Regions from separate parts of the Paenibacillus sp. TAB_01 genome, predicted to be linked through region 2. Evidence: riboswitches for the same ligand, from Rfam matches in the RefSeq annotation. Region 2 holds a riboswitch; the other holds the start of a gene.
What was found. Region 2 has a riboswitch for cyclic di-AMP ahead of ACHHV8_RS15610 (APC family permease). Riboswitches for the same ligand answer to the same signal wherever they lie in the genome.

Region 1: another riboswitch for cyclic di-AMP. It lies ahead of ACHHV8_RS31260 (ubiquitin-like domain-containing protein); the one in region 2 lies ahead of ACHHV8_RS15610 (APC family permease).

The regions. Positions count from the first base shown of each region.
Region 1 covers NZ_JBIFNP010000001.1:6,396,807-6,402,945, reverse strand. Annotated here, with positions in the region: gene ACHHV8_RS31275 (AbrB/MazE/SpoVT family DNA-binding domain-containing protein) at 1-187, opposite strand, end outside; partial or broken gene ACHHV8_RS31270 (HD domain-containing protein) at 548-1,837, shown strand; partial or broken gene ACHHV8_RS31265 (TatD family hydrolase) at 1,920-2,686, shown strand; cyclic di-AMP (ydaO/yuaA leader) riboswitch at 2,911-3,112, shown strand; partial or broken gene ACHHV8_RS31260 (ubiquitin-like domain-containing protein) at 3,543-4,681, shown strand; gene rnmV (ribonuclease M5) at 4,820-5,365, shown strand; gene rsmA (16S rRNA (adenine(1518)-N(6)/adenine(1519)-N(6))-dimethyltransferase RsmA) at 5,369-6,139, shown strand, end outside.
Region 2 covers NZ_JBIFNP010000001.1:3,250,483-3,256,621, forward strand. Annotated here, with positions in the region: partial or broken gene ACHHV8_RS36800 (FAD-binding protein) at 1-589, opposite strand, end outside; gene ACHHV8_RS15610 (APC family permease) at 803-2,626, opposite strand; cyclic di-AMP (ydaO/yuaA leader) riboswitch at 2,773-2,933, opposite strand; gene ACHHV8_RS15615 (MFS transporter) at 3,277-4,530, opposite strand; gene ACHHV8_RS15620 (DUF4037 domain-containing protein) at 4,553-5,623, opposite strand; gene ACHHV8_RS15625 (MFS transporter) at 6,031-6,139, opposite strand, start outside.

The DNA of each region.
Region 1 (6,139 bases), 3.1 Mb from region 2:
ATACATTTTCAGCATTGCCACAGAAGATGCAAGCAGGCTCATATTTTTTCAGCATAATGCGCTCGCCGTCAACGTAAATTTCCAGGGCGTCCTTTTCACCAATGCCCAAAGTTCTGCGCAGCTCGATAGGGATAACGACACGTCCAAGCTCGTCGACCTTTCTAACAATACCAGTGGATTTCATCATATATATAATTCCCCTCTCGAATAAATAAATCGTCAACATTCGACATATTTCTTATGACTTATGATACCAACGATTCCCATAATAGTCAACCATCATTTTGCAGATTTTGGCGTAAATTTATGGTAAAATATGCTTGAACTGCAATTGAAAACATGTCACTATCCCGCAAACCCTTATATATCAAGGCTGGATACGATTACATAGCAAGTGCAGAGCTACAATTTATTTACAGTAAAGTGAGAATGTCCTATTCATAAATCGTTCACATTTGGAATTTTTATTCGACAAATTTCGACATTAATAAAGAGGACTCTAATTACTGTTATGTCGAAAACTTATCAGGATCAGGAGGGTCAACGTATGTCCAGTCCCCTGCAGGAGGAAAAAGTATTTAAGGATCCCGTTCATAAGTACATCTATGTGCAGGATCAAACCATTTGGGACTTAATCAACACCAAAGAATTTCAGAGGCTCCGCCGGATCCGTCAGCTGGGTACCTGCTTTCTCACCTTTCATGGAGGCGAGCACAGCCGGTTTTCCCATTCGCTCGGCGTCTACGAGGTCACCCGCAAAATTATTTCCCAATTCGAACGGAACGGCTACGAGGATTGGCCCAAAAGCGAGCGCCTGCTCTGCCTCTGCGCGGCCCTGCTTCATGATGTCGGGCACGGCCCTTTTTCTCATTCCATTGAAAAAACGTTCGGCACTCACCATGAAGAATGGTCCATGCCGCATTGTTCTGGGAGACACCGAGGTCAACCGGGTGCTCTCAGAGGTATCGCCTACCTTCCCGCAGCAGGTTGCCGGCGTGATCGCCAAAACGTATCATAAGGAAATCGTCGTCAGCCTGGTCTCCAGCCAGCTGGATGCGGACCGGATGGATTATTTGCTGCGGGACGCTTATTTTACCGGCGTAAATTACGGCACCTTCGATCTTGAACGCATTCTTCGCGTGATGCGGCCATATCAAGGGCACATCGTGGTAAAGGACAGCGGCATGCATGCGGTAGAAGATTATCTGATGTCCCGGTACCAAATGTACTGGCAGGTCTATTTCCACCCTGTGACACGCAGCGCAGAGATTATTTTGCATAATATTTTTCAAAGGGCGAAAGAGCTGTTCGAAGAAGACTATCCGTTCGCGTTTATGCTGCCGCCGCTGTTGAGCCTGTTCAAGCAGACATTAACGGTGCAGGAGTATCATCTGCTCGATGAAGCGTTTATGCAGATGGTGCTGTCGCAATGGTCGATGGAATCGGATCCGGTGCTTGCCGATTTGTGCGCTCGATTTTTGAACCGCCGGTTATTTAAATATGTGATGCTGGAAAAAATCGACGTGCAGCTCATTGAAAAGCTCAAGACAGTGATGCGCCATGCCGGCTGGGATCCCGCTTTTTATGCGGAAATTGATTTTCCTTCCGATCTTTCGTATGATGTTTACCGTCCGGGCAATCATGACGAAAAACTGCCGATTCTGCTTCAGGATCAAAAGGGAACCTTGACAGAAATTTCCAAAAAATCGGAAATTGTCAGATCCATCAGCGGGATCCATATGGGCAAGTATCACCTGTATTTCCCCGAAGAGCTGCTCCAGGTTGATTCCGACCTGCTCGGTTCCAGGATTTGCGCAAGCTGCTGCGATTAGAATAACGGAGGCTGGCCGCGGCCAATCCGATTAACATTGTCATTCCAAATCTACATATATTAGGTAAAAAGGAGAATTCTCCCTCTTATGCTGACCGATACTCACACGCACCTGAACGCCCCTCAATTCGATGAAGATCGACAAGCCGTCATTGAACGCGCGCTTGAGAGCGGAATCAGTCGAATCATCAATGTCGGATTTAATCGAGAAACGATACCAAGCTCCATTGCCTTGGCCGAGCAGTATGACTTTATTTATTCGACCGTAGGCTGGCACCCCCAGGATGCCAAAGATATGACACCGGAGGACCTGGCCTGGATCGAACAGCTGTGCTCACATGAGAAAGTCGTAGCCATTGGCGAGATCGGACTCGATTATTATTGGGATACGTCGCCTAAAGACATGCAGCACCGTGTGTTCCGCGAGCAAATCCGACTTGCCCGAAAGGTCGGGCTGCCGATCGTCATTCATAACCGCGACGCCCATCAGGACATTATCCAAATTCTCCGCGAAGAGAAGGCCAGTGAAGTCGGCGGCGTCATGCATTGCTTCTCCGGCAGCTGGGAAACGGCCAAGCTGTGCCTCGATATGAACTTTTATATTTCCTTCGGGGGCCTGTCACCTTTAAGAATGCCAGGCAGCCCAAAGAGGTGCTCGAGAAGGTGCCGATGGATCGCCTGCTGATCGAAACCGATGCGCCCTATTTAACCCCTCACCCGTTTCGGGGGAAGCGTAATGAAACCGCATATGTGAAATTAGTCGCAGAAACCGCTGCTGAAATCAAGGGGTTAACCTTGGAGGAGCTGGCTCACGCGACGACGCAAAATGCAGTTACATTGTTCGGTTTACGGTAACCTCCTTTGGGGGTCGGGACAGCCCTAATTTCATCGTTTTCGTGATAATTGAAGAAAAAGGGTCGAAAACGTACAAAGGGCGAGGAGAAAGATGGTTTTTATGGATAATTTGCTTTAAAAAATCCGATTTCAATGAAAAATCGTCCTTTTTTGCCGAGTTTGTATACTTTACAAGTTTATAGCCGACAGCGTAAACTCAATATTAACTTAATACGATTACCAATTTTCCATTTTCGCTGAGTTTCCGAATGGGAAACGGGGGAACCGCACAGCGGCCTGTCATAGGAGTCTATAAGACTAAGGTCGCATTTTCTGGGGTGAATCTTTGAATGAGGTTATTGTGTTCACAAAGACCTGTGTTCAAGTAGGGCGACTCTCAAGTCCGAATCCGTCAGCTAACCTCGTAAGCGTTAAGAGAGAGGTAACGATTGTCGTGTGCTTTATTTCATTCAGGTGAAATAAATAAAAGTCACGGGAAGAGTCCTCTTTCCGCTGACTTTTTTTGTGTTCTCCCGTATTTACGATATTCGTCCGACTACAATAGAGCTGCTGTATGAACAGGAGGTGTAGGCCGGCACGCAGGAAGCACGATATGGATCGAAAGGTTGCAGCCCTTTAGTTTATTAGTTGATTCGTAAAGCTATAAGTTAGGTCACACCAGCTTATGGCTGAGCATCAATTTGGACAAATGCACACCGTCTAAAGCCCGAGCTTCGGAAACAGCTTGCTTTTATAAGCGAGCAGGACGGAGGAGCCGTTTATCCTCGACGAACAAGATTGCAAAACTTAACCATAGTCGCGTCAGATCTGTCATGCGCAACACTCGACGGCGGGGCTTTGAAGGATGACCGAACAAGTGGGAGCTATTCAACACGAGCAACCCCATGTAAGACGATCATCCAGCATGTCCTTCGCATTGCGATGGAAGCATGAAAACTTGCGTTTGATTTCGATCATAGGTATTATTTCAATCGCGATGACTTTCATGTTTATGATGATGTTATACGGAACGGCTGCCAAGAAGGTGACCGTTGTTGTGAACGGAAAGGAAACCGTTGTAACGACCAAACAATGGGTTCTGCAGCGTTTACTGGATGAGCAAGGAGTAACTGTAGGGGAACATGATCGTCTCTCTGCAGCGCTGGATACGAAGGTGAAGTCGGGGACCGCATCACCATTGACCAGGCGAAACCGGTTCAGCTTACGGCTGACGGCGAAACGAAAACCTTTTATACCATAGGCACGACCGTTGGTCATGCGTTAAAGGACTTAAACATACCGGTAAGTGAACTGGATAAGATCAGTCCGGCCGTAGAGCAGCCGCTGCCCGATAATGGTACGATTCAGATCGTCCGAGTCAAGCAAGAGACCGAAGAGGTAACGGAACCGATTGCTTATGATGTAGTGAAAAAGAACGATCCGCAGTTACTTAAAGGCAAAGAGCAGGTCGTACAAGAAGGCCAAGCAGGGGTAGTCTTAAAAAAGAAAGAAAAACGGTTTGAGGACGGCAAGCTTGTTTCGGAACAGGTTGTCGATCAGAAGGTGCAATCAGCAAGCATTAACAAGGTTATAGCCGTAGGGACGAAGAATCCCGTTGTAGCGTTATCTTCCTCTTCGCCTTCTCTTCAGCAGTTAACGAAGAGCGGTGTATCGTTTGGTGTCAAGCAAGTTATTAACAACGTCAAATTGACGGCTTATTCGGCAGGTGTCTCCTCTACCGGAAAAGGTAGCGAGCATCCGCAATACGGACTTACGTCCACGGGTACGAGAGTAACGGAAGGTCGGACGATTGCAGTGGATCCCAAGGTGGTTCCTCTAGGTTGGTGGGTTTATATTGACGGGCTCGGTTTCCGCAGAGCGGAGGATACCGGCAGCGCGGTCAAGGGCAACGTTATCGATGTGTATTTCGACAGCAACGATTATGCGAACCGATTTGGCACGAAGCGCGGTTATACCGTATACGTCATTGGGCCGACAAAGCCTGCAGCGGACTAAGGGCCTGTAATTTGGGCAGACTCATAATATATAGCGGTGTGAAAAAGAAGAGGGCTCCCTCTTCTTTTTTCTGTTAGAATAGAAGGCATGGTTTGGCGCATGAAGGATGCAAGCTGGTAGTGAAAGAAGGAGAGCCGAATGATTAAAGAAATCATCGTCGTCGAGGGCAAGGATGATACGACGGCGATCAAGCGGGCGGTGGAGGCGGAAACGATTGAAACGGGCGGCTCCGCCATCAACAAAGAAATCATTAAGCGCATCAAGCTGGCGCAGCAGCGCAGAGGCGTTATCGTATTTACAGACCCGGATCATGCCGGCGAAAGGATCCGGAAGATCATCTCCGCCCAGGTGCCGGGCTGCAAGCATGCGTTTCTGACGCAGGAGGAAGCGACGAGCAAGGGCGATATCGGCGTGGAGAATGCTTCCCCGGAGACGATCCGCAAAGCGCTTGCCAATCTGCGGACAGACTATGTAGCGGCGGAATCCGATATCGCGATGGAGGATTTGATCGCAGCGGGCTTGATCGTGCATCCGCAGGCTGCCGCGAGACGGCTGGTGATGGGCAAGCTGCTCGGGATAGGCTATTGTAACGGCAAGCAATTTTTTAACCGCTGCCGCATGTTTCGGATTTCCAAGGAAGAATTTGCGGCCGCTTGGCAGCAACTTGAACATAAAGAGGGGTAAGGTATGGAGAAAATGCAGACAGGCATGACGGAGGATATTGCATCCCCCAAGAGAACGAAGGAACTGCTTCAAAGGCACGGCTTGGTGTTGAAAAAGAGCTTGGGTCAGAACTTCCTGATCGACCCCAATATCCTGAACAAAATCGTCAGTGCCGCAGGGCTGGACGCCACGAAGGGGGCGCTGGAGATCGGTCCCGGCATCGGTGCGCTGACACAGCAGCTCGCGAAGCAGGCGGCCCGGGTCGTCGCGATCGAAATCGACCAGCGGCTGCTGCCGCTGCTGGAGGAGACGCTGGACGGTTACCCGAACGCAAGTGTCGTCCACGGGGACGTGCTGAAGGTCGAGCTGCGGCCGCTGTTCGAGCAGCAATTTGCCGATGTGAGCGGAGTCAGCGTTGTAGCCAACCTTCCTTACTACATCACGACCCCGATTATTATGAAGCTGTTAGAAGAGAAGCTGCCGCTTGAGAATATCGTGGTGATGATTCAGAAGGAAGTGGCCGACCGGATGTCGGCCAAGCCCGGAGGCAAGGAATACGGCAGTCTGAGTATTGCGGTGCAGTATTACTGCGAGCCGGAGATCGTTACGATCGTGCCGCATACGGTCTTCGTGCCTCAGCCTAACGTCGATTCGGCGGTCATTAAGCTGAAGGTGCGTAAAGGGCCTCCTGTCGAGGTGGAGGATGAGGCGTTCTTCTTTGACGTAGTACAGGCTGCGTTCGTGCAGCGACGGAAGACGATCTATAACAACCTGGCTTCCCGGTTTTTTACAAAG
Region 2 (6,139 bases):
CTGATTTTCCAGCTGCCCCAGGGGCAGGCTCCTCGTACACCCATTGACGCATTTGAAAGTCCGGCACCACATCCAGCGTCATTTTCGTAATGACTCCGAGCCCTCCAAGTCCGACGGCCGCCCCGTTAAACGGCCCGTCCTGTTGGTCCCGGGAAAATACTTCAACTTCCCCGTCCCCTTTGACGATCTCCATTGCATGAACAATCGAAGCGAGATTGCCGTTCCGGTCGCCCGAGCCATGGGATGCCGTTGCGCAAGCGCCTGCCACCGTAATATGTGGAAGCGATGCCAAATTGTGAAGCGCATAGCCTTCATGATGAAGATATTGGCACAGCTCGCCGTACCGGATACCTCCTTCAACTGTTACTTGGCGGCGCTCAGCGTCAATAGCTATCACGCGATTGAGCTTCTGAAGCGACAGCTGGCATCCGGTCGTATCGGCAATCCCGTTAAAGGAATGGCGCGTGCCGAGCACCTTCACTTGACGGCTGCGGGCTACCAGCTCCTGTATTTGTTCCACGCTTTCAGGAGAATGTACCTCCGCAGCGCTGTATTGATAGTTGCCCGCCCAATTTCTGAAGTTTTCCATGTCCACAGCTCCTAATCGGTTTCAATCGGAAGTAATTATCGTATCGCGGGGCGCGGGATGAACAGCTCGTCTTGGAATAAACGAAATTCAGCATCCACTCATGTTATCCGCGCCATCCATCGCGTCATCCATATTGTAATCCAAAATTAGGAGGGTGAAAAGAATATTCAATTGGAAGGTGCCGAGAAAAATCCGGCCCTCTTCTCTCTTCCATTATTTTTTCAGATGATAAGGAACGGTAGTAATAATAACGTCTTTGCGGAAAAGCAAATAAGCACGGATCATAATGCTGGATTGATTATGAAGCAGGTTGTGCCAGCTTTTCTTGGGAATAAACTGCGGAATGATGACGGTAACCTGATAATTGGACTCGCTCGCTTTCCGCTGCACCGTATGGATAAACTTGCTTAAAGGATGAATGATGCTTCTATAAGGAGAATGCAGTGTTACGAGCCTGACATCCGGCCTCCACTTATTCCATTTTTCTTCGAACCGGACCTCGTCATCTCTTTCAAAAGGAATATATACGGCGATAATCTGATTAGCCGACAGCGACTGGGCGTAATTCAAGGACTGCTCGACGACGTGCGTGATGCCCGACACCGGCAAAATAATGACATTGCCTTCAATAGGCACCGCTTGTTCGCAAGTGGAAAGCCGTAATTGCTCGCTTACCGCTTCGTAATGCTTCTTGATGCGGTGGAACAAATAAACGATCAACGGCAGGAAAATCAAGATCGTCCATACCTGCGCAAATTTCGTCAGGAAGAACATGATCGAGACGGTAAAGCTGATAACAGCACCCGTTGTATTAATGATCAGCTTGGGGACCCAGCCTGCGGGCTTTTCGCGAATCCATTTTACCATCATTCCCGTCTGTGAAAGCGTAAACGGAATAAATACGCCTACCGCATAGAGCGGGATCAAATGCTCGGTCTGCCCTTGGAAGGCTATAATCAGCACAATGGACAGCAAGCCCAAAATTATAATTCCGTTCGAGTACCCTAACCGGTCTCCCCGCATGGTGAACATTCTTGGAATGAACTTATCCTTGGCCAGATTGACCGCCAGCAGCGGAAAGGCCGAATACCCCGTATTGGCGGCAAGAATCAGAATTAATGCGGTGGTTCCCTGAATGATGTAGTAGATCAAATGACGGCCAAAGGTATGCTCCGCAATCTGGGAAACGACGGTCGCCTCGGCATTCGGCGTAATGCCGAAATAGTAGGCAAGGTATACGATGCCCGAAAATAACAGCGCAAGCAGGCCGCCCATGGCCATGAGCGTTTTGGCTGCATTCGAAGGCGCCGGATCCTTGAAATTCGGAATGGCGTTGGAAATCGCCTCGACTCCCGTTAAAGCAGAGCTGCCTGAAGCGAAGGCTCTGAGAAGCAGGAATAAACCGATTCCCGCTACCGGAGTTCCAATGGGCGTATGCAAATCGGGTGTAACTTTACCCGTTACGATGCTGAAGAGTCCGGCCCCGATCAAGATGAGCATGGCCGCAACGAATAAATAGACCGGATAAGCCAAAATGGAAGCAGACTCGGTAACTCCCCTTAGATTCAAGAGCGTGATCAGAAGTACAAAGGTAATCGCAATCCCGACCGTATGCTCGTGCAGTGCCGGAAAAGCGGACGTGATCGCATCCGTGCCCGCCGAAACGCTGACCGCTACGGTCAAAATGTAATCCACCAGCAAGGAGCCTCCGGCAATGAGTCCCGCATACACGCCGAGATTCTGCTTGGACACGACATACGCCCCGCCCCCGTGGGGATAAGCAAAAATAATCTGCCGATAGGACAAAATAAGCGCCAATAGTAAAATCAGGACCCCTATGCCGATCGGAATCGAATACCAGAATGCGGCGGTACTTACTGTGATTAAGACCAGTAAAATTTGTTCCGGACCATAAGCCACGGAAGATAAAGCGTCGGAGGAAAGAATCGCCAACGCCTTTTTCTTCGTCAGCTTTTGTTCCCCTAATTCGGTCGACTTCAAGGGTCGTCCGATTAAAAATCTTTTGAGAGCTGCCATAAGTTCGGTTACACCACCAGGTTTAAGTTAGAAGCCATCGCATCCTATTTGCAGGTTCCGAGCGGCCGTACGGTTGGGATACAGCAAAAAAAAGCCGCAGGAAAGTTGGACTTTCCCGCGGCTTGGATACACAAAAGCACACGAAGAATTCCTCTTTCGTAACGCTGACGAGGTTAGCTGACGGATTCGGAATAGAAAGTATCCCTACACTTGCTGTTCACAGCCAAGTGATTCACCCCTGGGACGAAGCTGCTTCATCCCTTTGGTTCCCCCGCTTCTGATTATCAGAATTTAGCGATTCAGGAGTATATCATTTGAAAAACACATTCATAGGTACGAATGAAATATTACTCCTCAGCCTTCTTTCTGTAAAGAAGCAAGGAATCAAGCTTGGGTTAAAAAACATATATCCACGCCCCAAAATAGCGCTTACATAGAAGTAGAACTATGACTTGCTTGATATTCCCTTCGTTCCCTCCCGTTTTCGGAATATAGGCTGAATAAAAGAACACTAATAAGGCCTCTAACAGCACATTTCGCTGTCGAGGCCAAGTGCATCGACATAATTCTACAAAGTTTTCGTTCCGGATTCGACCGCCGCCGCATACTCCCCTTTTGTGCTCAGCGGATCCTGTGTCTGATCGCGTGCGTTAGTATCGGCTGCAGATTCCGGACCTTCCTCCTGCGGATCCCACACACGCAGCGCAGGACGAAACGCCAGCAGCAGAGCGGCCGAGGCAATCATGAGCAATCCGTTCGTCCGGATCACATGCGACGAACCTGCGAATTGAGCGACGAAGCCGACGGTCAGCGAGGACAACGGCTGTACGCCTACCGCAATCATCACCTGCAGGCTCAGCACCCGTGCCCGCATGTTGGGAGGCGCCAGCACCTGAAGCAGTCCCTTGACCGTTGTAAGCACGACGGGCTGGGCGAAGGAAGCGAAAAAGATAGCCAGCAAAGAAAGCGGCAGCCAGCTGGAAAACGAAAAAATAAAAAACCAGAAGCCGGTCCAGGCTATGACGGCAGACAGCGCCCATCCGGGTCCTTACCCGCTGCAGGAGCGGCGTCAGCAGCAGGGCGCTGAAGAACGAGCCAGCGCCGAACGTGCCCATCATCGTCCCCAGCGTCTCCGGCCCGCCATGCAGCAGGTGGTCGGCGATTTCCGGAAAGAGCTGCGTATTGACGAAGCCGAACAAGGTAGTCATTGCTGTAAATAGAATCAATTCCTGGATTCGCGGCTTTCGCCGCACAAAGGCCAGCCCTGCCCGAAACTCCTTCGCCGGATGGCTGGAGCTGACCTGACGCTCTTGGGCCGCTTTAACGACAAACAAGCTGGCCAGCACAGCGATATAACTGAGCCCATTCAGCCAGAAGGCCGGCGCTTCACCAAAGCTGCCGATCATCCATCCGGCCGCTGAAGGCCCGATCATCCGCATCACCTGCTCCATGATCGCATTAAGGGTAAAGCCTTTGCGTACCTGCTCCACGCCGGACAGGTCGCCAAGAAATGCCTGCTGCGAGGGAATATCCAGCGCATTAATGCAGCCCAGAATTCCCGCGAGCACATAGACATGCCATAAGCGAACTGTTCCCGTCTGGAGCAGCATGCCCATGACGATAGCAAGTATCATCGCCAGCAGGTTCGTATAAATCAGCAGCCTTCGCCGATCGAGCCGGTCTGCCGTCACGCCGGAGAAGGGCCCTAGCAGCAGAACGGGAAGCGTGTTCAGCATGGCGACGATGCCAAGCGCGGCGGTTGAGCCGGTAAGCCTCCACACGACCCACGCCTGAGCGGTTCCCTGCATCCAATTGCCGAGCATCGATATCCCCTGGCCTCCGATATAGATCCGGAAATTGCGGTTGCGCAAGGGTGAAAGCGTATGCATTACATGATGAATCAAGGGGACACCTCTTCTTTCATTCCTAATTGGACTCAGGCTTAAAAAAGCGTTTCAAATCATTGCGCAGATTCCCGCCACCCAAGGACTTGCCGCGGCTTATTTTCCGGAAATCGGTATTGTCCGTAAGGAGATCGATATTGCCAATCAAGCGCTGTTCGGCTAAGCGGCTGATCTCTGTATCCGTAATCTGATTGGCGATAAGCCTGGCGATGTCTTCACCCTTCATCACTTGAAAGGGCCGGTCGTAGAAGGACGAGACGTCCTCAGGAAGCTTCACCGCGATTCCCAGCGCATTGTGTATCCGGGATAAACAGGTATAAGCATGTTTAAACGCACACTCGCGCTCTCTCCAGGCGGCTGCCGTTTGAGCGGACCACAGATAAGGCATGAGGGCATCGGCGCTCTTTAATTGCTTAAAGGCGGTGCCGAACCATTTCGGATAAGGCGCATATCGGCGCTCTATAAGGAAGCACAAATTCATGATGTCGCGGACAAGCCGCGAAGCAATAATAGCTGAGCCGAGCTCATCGCCTGCATAGCCTGCCCGGAGCATCAAATGCTCTTCTTGGCCGATGCGCTGCCAGCATGATGCCATCAAGTAAAGCCAAATATCGCGGGGATAATAATTCAACTGCCGGCGCAGCATCGTTAACCCGCCCCGATCGTCTCTATACACCGCCCCTTCCGTGATCTCGAGCAGCGACTGCGAAGGAAATGTGAGCCAGTCTAAAAGCTCAATATCCATATGTTCATCGGCATGGACAGCCAAGCATGCTTCAATGAACTGCGGGACGGTCGTCACCACGCTCCGGCTTGGATCCACCGGAAAGCCGTAGAAGGTTTGCGGGGCGTGTTCTTGCAGAGCAAGCCGAGCTTGTCCCCCATATCCGAATTGCTGCGGATCAAGAAAAAGAACAACGCGCGGCCCCCAATCATGGTCTGTGGACATCTCGGTATCATAGCCAATCACTTCACTGCCGGGACCTAGAAGCGCCGATGAATACGGCAACCCCGGACAGGCGGCGGCCATAACCGGTTCAACAATCTCCGTATGGAACCTGCGGCAAAGCTCTATTCCCTTTATAAAAGACATCGCTCTCCTCCCTTCCGCCTTCATTATTCAATGACGATTTCCCCTTCTCCTGAGGGCGCTTGCCTGAACCTGCCACACCGCACGTCATAACGGCGAATGGCGCGGCCCCCTCTTGTCGGCGGGATAAAAGGTCTTGTATATAAAATCGGGCTGTCATCCGCATGCCTCCCTTCCTAGCTCAACGTCACCATAATACCATAATATGGCGCTTAAGTTATGAAAAAAAGCACCGTATCCGTTCACCATTTGGTGAGCTGATACGATGCCCTATTGTTCTTTCTCTTATCTTCCGTTTCGAATCCATTTCCCGTTCGGCAGCAATGCCCTTACGGCCGGGAGCAGCACTCCTTCATGGCAGGCGGCAGCTCTGGCCCCCGCGGATTGCCTGATTACGGGATGAGCTGGGCTTATATCCCCTGCCCTGCGCCTTCGCTCGTCTGCTTGCCCGGACGGGACAGCGAGGCGGCCAGTCCGAGCAGGGTGGCGATCAACAGGGCGGCAATTGCCCACCGGTAC